DNA from 2 places in the Streptomyces sp. 3N207 genome. Region 2 is predicted to be linked to the other one. Evidence: riboswitches for the same ligand, from Rfam matches in the RefSeq annotation. Region 2 holds a riboswitch; the other holds the start of a gene.
The links. Region 2 has a riboswitch for glycine ahead of gcvT (glycine cleavage system aminomethyltransferase GcvT). Riboswitches for the same ligand answer to the same signal wherever they lie in the genome.
Positions count from the first base shown of each region.

Region 1: linked by a shared signal. The riboswitch ahead of gcvP (aminomethyl-transferring glycine dehydrogenase) and the one ahead of gcvT (glycine cleavage system aminomethyltransferase GcvT) in region 2 are both predicted to bind glycine.

Region 1 covers NZ_JBQQBV010000035.1:9,489-13,993, reverse strand. The annotation lists gene gcvP (aminomethyl-transferring glycine dehydrogenase) at 1-2,497, opposite strand, end outside; glycine riboswitch at 2,681-2,778, opposite strand; gene ACTWP9_RS33960 (PRC-barrel domain-containing protein) at 2,914-3,291, shown strand; gene ACTWP9_RS33955 (DNA polymerase IV) at 3,207-4,505, opposite strand, start outside.
Region 2 covers NZ_JBQQBV010000003.1:253,041-257,545, reverse strand. The annotation lists gene glyA (serine hydroxymethyltransferase) at 1-818, opposite strand, end outside; gene gcvH (glycine cleavage system protein GcvH) at 907-1,287, opposite strand; gene gcvT (glycine cleavage system aminomethyltransferase GcvT) at 1,418-2,554, opposite strand; glycine riboswitch at 2,737-2,867, opposite strand; partial or broken gene ACTWP9_RS06630 (AAA family ATPase) at 3,050-3,658, shown strand; gene ACTWP9_RS06625 (hypothetical protein) at 3,876-4,505, opposite strand, start outside.

The sequences.
Region 1 (4,505 bases), on a different contig from region 2:
CGATGATGCACTCGTGCGCCACCAGCCCGTTCGGGCCCGTGTAGAGCACGGGGTAGTGCGGCTCGAGCCGCTTGGCGATGTAGTTGGCGCTCAACACCGCCACCTGCGTCGCCTTGCGCAGCCCCTCGGCGCCCATCAGCCGCACGTACGCCCACGAGATCGGCAGGATCCCGGCCGAGCCCCACGGTGCACCGGAGACCGGGCCGATGCCCGTTTCCGGCCCGGCGGCGGGCTGGAGCGGGTGGTTGGGCAGGTACGGCGCCAGGTGGTCCCGTACGCCGATCGGACCGACGCCGGGGCCGCCCCCGCCGTGCGGGATGCAGAACGTCTTGTGCAGGTTGAGGTGCGAGACGTCGGCACCGAAGCGGCCGGGTCGGGCCAGCCCCAGCAGCGCGTTGAGGTTGGCACCATCCACGTACACCTGGCCGCCCGCGTCGTGCACGGCGGCGCAGACCTCGGTGATGTGCTCCTCGAACACGCCGTGCGTCGAGGGGTAGGTGACCATCAGCACGGCAAGCTCGTCGCCGTGCTGCTCGATCTTGGCGTGCAGGTCGGCCACGTCCACGTCACCGTTGTCGCTGGTCTTGACGACGACGACCTTCATCCCCGCCATCACGGCGCTGGCCGCGTTGGTGCCGTGCGCCGAGGAGGGGATGAGGCAGACGGTGCGCTGTGCCTCGCCGTTGGCGCGGTGGTAGGCGCGTACGGCCAGCAGTCCCGCCAGCTCGCCCTGGGAGCCCGCGTTCGGCTGGAGGGAGACCTTGTCGTAGCCGGTGACCTCGGCCAGCCGCTCCTCCAGTTCGCGGATCAGCGTCAGATAGCCCTCGGCCTGCTCGGCGGGCGCGAAGGGGTGCAGTGCACCGAATTCGGGCCAGGTGACCGGCTCCATCTCGGTGGTGGCATTGAGCTTCATCGTGCAGGAACCGAGCGGGATCATGCCGCGGTCCAGCGCGTAGTCCCGGTCGGCGAGGCGGCGCAGATAACGCAGCATCGCCGTCTCGGAGCGGTGCTCGTGGAAGACCGGGTGCGTGAGGTACTCGTCGCTGCGCAGCAGGTCAGCGGGGAGTGCCTCTCCGCCGGCCTCCGGCCGGGAGGTAGCCCCTATCGCGGCGTCCAGCGCGTCCAGGTCGCCGGGCGCTGCCACCCCGAACGCCTGCCACACGGCGGCGAGCTGCTCGCGCCCGGTGGTCTCGTCGCAGGCGATACCGATGTGGTCGGCGTCCACCTGCCGCAGGTTGATCCCGGCTTCGCGGGCCCGGCCGGTGATCTCGGCCGCGCGGCCCGGCACACGCGCGGTGACCGTGTCGAAGAACCGCTCATACAGGACCTCGACGCCGCCGTCCCGCAGCCCGGCGGCGAGCAGTGTCGCGTAGCGGTGGGTACGGCGGGCGATGGCGGCCAGCCCGTCGGGCCCGTGGTAGGCGGCGTACATCCCGGCCATCACGGCGAGCAGCACCTGCGCGGTGCAGATGTTGCTGGTGGCCTTCTCGCGGCGGATGTGCTGCTCACGGGTTTGCAGGGCGAGGCGGTACGCCTGCTCGCCGTCCGCGTCCTTGGAGACGCCGACGAGCCGTCCGGGCAGGCTGCGGGCGAACTTGTCGCGGACGGACATATAGCCCGCGTGCGGCCCGCCGAAGCCCATCGGCACGCCGAAGCGCTGGCTGGAGCCGACGGCGATGTCCGCACCCAGCTCGCCGGGTGAGGTCAGCAGGGTGAGCGCCAGCAGGTCGGCCGCGACGGTGACGACCGCGCCCAGTTCGTGCGCCCGCTCGATCACCGGGCGCAGATCGCGCACCGCACCGGAGGCGCCGGGGTACTGCAGCAGCACGCCGAAGATGCCGCCGCGCTCGGCAAGCTCGTCGGGGATGCCCTCACTCAGGTCGGCAACCAGGACCTCCACCCCGGTGGGCTCGGCGCGGGTCCGCAGCACCGCGACGGTCTGCGGCAGACAGTCGGCGTCGACCAGGAAGGTGCCGCCGTTCTTGCCGGCCTTGCCGACCCGGCGCGAGAGCGCCATCGCCTCGGCGGCGGCCGTGGGCTCGTCCAGCAGCGATGCACCGGCGGTGGGCAGCCCGGTCAGATCGGAGACGACGGTCTGGAAGTTGAGCAGCGCCTCCAGCCGGCCCTGGGAGATCTCCGGCTGGTAGGGCGTGTAGGCGGTGTACCAGGCGGGGTTCTCCATGACATTGCGCAGGATCACCGGCGGTGTGACAGTGCCGTGGTAGCCGAGGCCGATCATGGAGTGCAGCACCTGGTTGCGCTGCGCGAGGGAGCGCAGCTCGGCCAGTACCTCCGCCTCGCTCCGCGCCTCGGGCAGCTCCAGCCGCTCGGTGCTTCTGATCACGTCGGGCACCGCCGCCGCGGTCAGCTCGTCGAGCGACCCGTAGCCGACCTGCGCGAGCATCTTGGCCTGCGCACCGGCGTCGGGTCCGATATGGCGGCTCTCGAAGGGAGTGCCGTTCTCCAGTGCGGAGAGCGGGGTCCGGTGGGAAGTCATCTGCGGGGGCCTCCTGGTCTGTGCGACCTGCGAGGGGCACCTTTACGGGTGCCCGGACGGCCTCCCCCTCTGTCATCTCGACCTGAGAGTTTCACCGGGCCCCAGGTGCGGGGCCTCGGCTTACACCGTCGGTGAGGAGGGGCTTCGGCGCTGGTCCGGGCCCGCCCTGCTTTCCAGAGTGACCTCGTCCGCGCGGTACGTGGGCCTGAGAGATTCCGGGGAGGAGTTGCTCCTTCGGCGCCTCCGGAAAGTTCACCGGAGGACTCTCCCGCACGGGGTCGACAGCCACCTTGAGCGTATCAGCGCCCCCTTGAGTGGTAACCCGGAGTGCGCTCAAGTAGCCAACAGTCGAAAAGTGCCGTTTCGTGGTGAGTACGAGCGTGAACAGCACGTTGCGACCCCGTGGGAGGAGACTCGTGCAGACCTACATAGATCCGCGGAGCCTGATCGGCCGCAAGGCGTTCGACAGCGAGGGTGTCAAGATCGGCACGGTCGACGAGGTGTATCTCGACGACGCCACGGGCGAACCGGAGTGGGCGGCGCTGCGCACCGGCATCTTCAGCCGCGACGCCTTCGTGCCGCTGGAGCCCTCGAGCCTGGACGAGACCGGGCTGCGTGTCCCGTTCGAGCGCGCCCTGATCAAGGAGGCCCCCGACTTCGGCGTCGGCCGTCACCTCTCCCCGCAGCAGGAGCTCCAGCTCTACCGCCACTACGGGCTCGACGTCCCGGCAGGCGAGGAGGCGCCCACGCCCCCGGACCGCGATTTCGGACGGATCGCCGGCGCCGGGGACTGAGCCGCCAGCGCCCGGGCGATGTCCGCGTCCAGCATTCTCGGCTCGGCGGGCTCCAGCTCCGGGTCGTCGACGGAGAAGGTCCGCACCCGGCCGGGCGGAGTGTCCGGTTCCTCGAAACGGACGGTGACCTTCCCGATGCCGCTGCCCTGCACCCAGCCTCTGCCGTACTCGGCATGGCACACATCCAGGCCGGGGGTCCATCGCCGATCGGCGGACACGGCCGCGCCGGGCTCCTCGGCGGCGGCGCCCGCTTCCATCGCCGCCCGGGCCGTCCGCAGCGGCCCCTCGGCACCCGCCGGTCTGCTCTCGGCCTCCGCCGGACTGCCTTCGGCCTCCGCCGCTCCCGCCCCGCCTTCGGGGTGGTCTCTGTCGGACGGTTCGTGCTCCTGGCTCAGCGCGGCCTGGGCCTGCGCGAACAGGTCCTCCTGTGTGAAGTCGGCGAGCCCGCTGACCCCGACTCCCAGCAGCCGCACCCCGGCCGTGGTGTCCACCCCGTCCAGCAGCCGCAGCGCTGCCTCCTTGACGACACCCAGGTCGTCGGTGGGCCCACGCAGGGTCTCGGATCTGGTGAGGGTCGAGAAGTCGTAGCTGCGTACCTTGATGACCACGGTGCGTCCGGACCGCCCGGCCGCGCGCAGCCGCGTCACACAGCGCTCGGCGAGCCGCTCCAGCTCCAGCCGCACCCTGGTGCGGTCGGTGAGGTCCACATCGTAGGTGTCCTCGACGGAGACCGACTTGGCGTCCCGCTCGGCCACCACCGGACGGTCGTCGATGCCGTGGGCCATCGCATGGACCGAGGTCCCGTGTGACTTACCGAGCAGCCGCAGCAGCTCGTCCTCACCCGCCTCCACGATCTCTCCGACAGTGGTGATCCCGGCTCTGCGCAGCACCTCCGCCGTGGCAGGCCCCACCCCGGGCAGCGTCCGCACCGACAGCGGTGCCAGCATCTCGCGCTCGGTGCCCACCGGGATGAGTACCAGGCCGTCCGGCTTCGCCTGCTCCGAGGCGATCTTGGCCAGCATCTTCGATCCCGCCAGCCCCACCGAGCCGGTCAGCCCCGTCGCCGCTCTGATGTCCCGCCGCAGCCGCTCACCGACCTGTTGCGCCCCCTCAGCGCCGCCCTGCGTCCCTTCCAGCGCCTCCCCGGCCTCCAGGTCCACGAACGCCTCGTCGAGGCTCAGGGGCTCCACCAGTGGCGACAGTTGGTGCAGCAG
Region 2 (4,505 bases):
GCGACGGCCTTCGCGGCGATCACATGCTCCAGCGGACCGCCCTGCTGGCCGGGGAAGACCGCGGAGTTGATCTTCTTGGCGTGCTCCTTCTTGGAGAGGATCACACCGCCGCGCGGGCCGCCCAGGGTCTTGTGCGTGGTGGTCGTGACGACATCCGCGTGCGGCACCGGGCTGGGGTGCAGCCCCGCGGCCACGAGACCGGCGAAGTGTGCCATGTCCACCATCAGATACGCGCCGACCTCGTCGGCGATCCGGCGGAAGGCGGCGAAGTCGAGCTGGCGCGGGTAGGCGGACCAGCCAGCGATGATCAGCTGCGGGCGGTGCTCCTTGGCCAGCCGCTCGACCTCGTCCATGTCGATCCGGCTGGTCTGGTCGTCGACCTTGTAGGCGACGACGTTGTAGAGCTTGCCGGAGAAGTTGATCTTCATGCCGTGGGTGAGGTGCCCACCGTGCGCCAGATCCAGACCCAGGATGGTGTCGCCCGGCTTGAGCAGCGCGAACATCGCGGCGGCGTTCGCCTGCGCACCGGAGTGCGGCTGTACGTTGGCGGCCTCGGCGCCGAACAGCGCCTTGATGCGGTCCCTGGCCAGGCTCTCGACCACGTCGACGTACTCGCAGCCGCCGTAGTAGCGGCGGCCGGGGTAGCCCTCGGCGTACTTGTTGGTGAGGACCGAGCCCTGGGCCTCCATGGAGGCGACCGGAGCGAAGTTCTCCGAGGCGATCATCTCGAGGGTGGACTGCTGGCGGTGGAGTTCGGCGTCGACGGCGGCGGCGACGTCGGGGTCGACCTCGTGGAGAGAACCGTTCAGAAGCGACATGGAAGAACCGTCCCTGGGAAGTGGCGGCGGGGTGGGCAAGCGGCCTCGGGCGATCCGAGGCGGACCTCGGTCACCCGAGGCGGGCGCCTCAGCTGCCTGAGGCGAAAGCGGCGTACTCGTCGGCCGAGAGCAGGTCGTCCGGCACCTCGGAGATCCTCACCTTGAACAGCCAGCCGCCCTCGAACGGGGCGGAGTTCACCAGCGCCGGGTCGTCCACCACGTCCTGGTTGACCTCGGTGATCTCACCGGAGGCGGGGGAGTAGAGGTCGCTGACGGACTTGGTGGACTCCAGCTCGCCACAGGTCTCGCCCGCGGTGACGGTGTCGCCGACCTCGGGAAGCTGGACGAAAACCACATCACCGAGCGCGCCTGCGGCGTGCTCGGTGATGCCGACCGTCGCGACGCCGTCCTCGACGTCGGACAGCCACTCGTGCTCCTTGCTGTAGCGGAGCTGCTGGGGGTTGCTCATGAGTCTGATTCTCCCGGATGCGAAAGGTGCAGTGAAAACGGTCTTGGCAGGTGGAACCGGGGGCCCGAACTCGGCACGGGCCACCGGTGGAAAGAGCTCAGCCCTTCCGAGGACTCAACCCTCCCAGGGCTCAGTCCCTCTTGTAGAAGGGCAACGCCACAACCTCGTACGGCTCGTGGGAGCCCCGGATGTCCACGGCGACCCCCTTCGTGCCGGGTTCCGCGTGCGCCGCGTCCACGTACGCCATGGCGATCGGCTTGCCCAGCGTCGGGGAGGGCGCGCCGGAGGTGATTTCGCCCACAACGGCGCCGTCGGCGACCACGGGATAACCGGCCCGCGGAACCCGGCGCCCCTCGGCGACCAGCCCGACCAGCTTGCGCGGCGGCGCTTTCCTGGCCTTCTCGGCGGCAGCTGCCAGCGCGTCCCGGCCCACGAAGCGGCCCTCGTTCGTCGTCTTCTCGAACTTGACGACCCTGCCCAGACCCGCGTCGAACGGGGTCAGCGCGGTGGACAGTTCGTGCCCGTACAGCGGCATGCCCGCCTCCAGGCGCAGCGTGTCGCGGCAGCTGAGCCCGCACGGCACCAGGCCGGCGTCCCCGCCCGACTCCGTCAGCGCTTCCCAGACCTCGACGGCGTCGTCGGGGGCGACGAACAGCTCGAAGCCGTCCTCGCCGGTGTAACCCGTACGGGCGATGAGTGCGGGCTTGCCGGCGACGATGTCGCGCTCGCCCGCGTAGTAGCGCAGCCCCTCCACGTCGAAGCCGGTCAGCTTCTTGAGGATGCCCACGGCGGCCGGCCCTTGGACGGCGATCAGCGCGTATTTGTCGCGGTCGTCCCGCACCTCGGCGCCGTACCCGTCCTGCCGCTCGACCAGCGCGTCGAGGACGGTCTGTGCGTTGGCGGCGTTGGCGACGACCAGATACTCCCGCTCGTCCTGCTCGCCCAGCCGGTAGACGATCAGGTCGTCGAGAATGCCGCCGTTCTCGTCGCAGATCATGGTGTAGCGGGCGCGGCCGACGGCCAGCTTGGACAGGTTGCCCACCAGCGCGTAGTCCAGCAGCTCGCCCGCCTGCGGTCCGGTGAGAGTGATCTCACCCATATGGGAGAGGTCGAAGAGGCCGGCGGTCGAGCGCACGGCCAGATGCTCCTCGCGCTCGCTGCCGTAGCGCAGCGGCATGTCCCAGCCCGCGAAGTCGGTCATGGTGGCGCCCAGCGCCCGGTGTGTGGCGTCCAGCGCGGTCTTACGGGTGGCCGGTGGCTCAGTCATGCAGGCTCCAGAGTCCCAATGAGTCCCCACAAGGGGTATGACGCGGATGTCCTCCCCATCTGTCATCGGAACCTGAGAGGTTCGCCGACAGCTCCCGAACGGCTGGAGCGCGGCTTGCACCTTGGGTGGGACCACCGGCCCGCGCCGGGGCGGGAGCGCGACGGTCCGCTTTTCAGATCTGCCTAGCCTGCGCGGTAACGGGGCCTGAGAGATTCAAGGGAGGATCTTGCTCCTTCGGCGCCCCGGCATGCTGTTGCGGTTACTGACGTGCGAATACTGCTGTGCCTGCCGGAGACTCTCCCGCGCGGGTTCGAACGGCCGGTATGGAGTTGAGTGCGGACATCATCGCACGGGTGAGCGGGCCGTGACTGCCCCTGAGCGCAAGCCGTTCACCTTGAATCGCATTACCTTTTCTTTACATACTTGGGGGAGGCGGTGGCCGAGCCGTCGCCCAGGGAGGGAGATCCATTGGGCAGCCTGTGCAGTGCGGACGCGATGCCGAGGGGCGCGCGGGCGGGTCCCGCCGCCCGCTCCGTGGTCCGCCACGACCTGCGCCGCACCGCCGCGGTGCGGACGCTTCGCTACCGCGCCGGGGATGTGGTGGTCGTCTCCGGTCTGCCGGGCGGCGGCAAGTCCACCCTGATCAGATCCGCTGTCCCGGCGCGCGGCCAGGTCATCCGTATCGACTCCCAGGACACCCGGGAGCGCTGGGAGCGGCGCATGCCGCGCTGGCTGCCGTACGGCGTCTACCGGCCGCTGGTGCGGCTCGCGCACTACGCGGGGCTGCGCGCGGCGCTCGGCTCGGGGGCCGCAGTCGTGGTGCACGACTGCGGTACGCAGAGCTGGGTGCGCCGCTGGCTGGCCCGGGACGCGGTACGGCGGGGCCGGTCGCTGCACCTGCTGCTGCTCGACGTCTCGCCCGAGGACGCGCTCGCCGGGCAGACCGCGCGGGGCAGGAGGGTGTCCGGGTACGCCTTCCACCGTCACCTGCGTGCCGTACGCAGACTGCGGTCGGCCGCCGAGGCGGGGCGGCTGCCTGCGGGCATCGTCTCCTCGGTGCTGCTGGACCGGGGCGCGGCCCAGGCACTGCGCTCCGTGCTCTTCGAACCGCTGCCCGAGCCGGTGCCGATGGCGGTCTCCACGCATGTGCGGCTGGTGCCCGCACCCGCTCCGGTGCCGCCCGCCCGAGTGCCGGGGGCCCCGGTGGCGCCAGTGCCGCCCGCGCGGGCCGGGCCGCGGACGCCGACGGTCCCGCCGCCCGGGAGGGACGACGGGACCGCGGACGGGGACACCTGTGACCGGGCCCCGGGCGTGACCGGGATCAGCGGCCCGCGTCCGGGGTGACCGGCTTCTCGAGCTGCGGCTCGGCGGGCACCGCCGGGGGCACCAGTCCGAGCGCCGGCTTCTCGGGCGCCTGCCCCTCCGCGGGCTCTGCGGGTTCCGCGGGCTGACCGGGCTTGGCGGGCTGGCTGTGCTGACCGGGCTCGGCGGGCTGCCCGTGCTGGCCGGGCTTGGCGGGTTTCGCGGCCTGGCCGTGCTGACTGGGCTTCGCGGGCTGGCCGTGTTCGCCGGGCTTCGCGGGCTGGCTGTGCTGGCCGGGCTTCGCAGGCTTCGCGGCCTGGCTGTGCTGGCCGGGCTTCGCGGGCTGGCCGTGTTCGCCGGGCTTGGGCTCGGCAGGCTTCGGCTGGGCATGCTGCTGCTTCGGCTCCTGCGGCTGAGCAGGCTTGTGCTCAGTCGTGGGCTTCTGCTCCTCCGACGGGTTGTCGTGCGGGGCGGCAGGCTTCGCCGGCTGGCCCTGGGCGGGCTTCTGCGGCTTGGCGGGCTTCTGCTGCTGGGCGCCCTGGTCACCCGACGGTTCCGGCTTGCCCTGCTCCGTGCCGGTGTCGTGGTCGGCGGGTTGCTGGACGCCGGGCCGGTGCCCCGGGGCGTGGTCCGCGGGCAGCGAGGACGC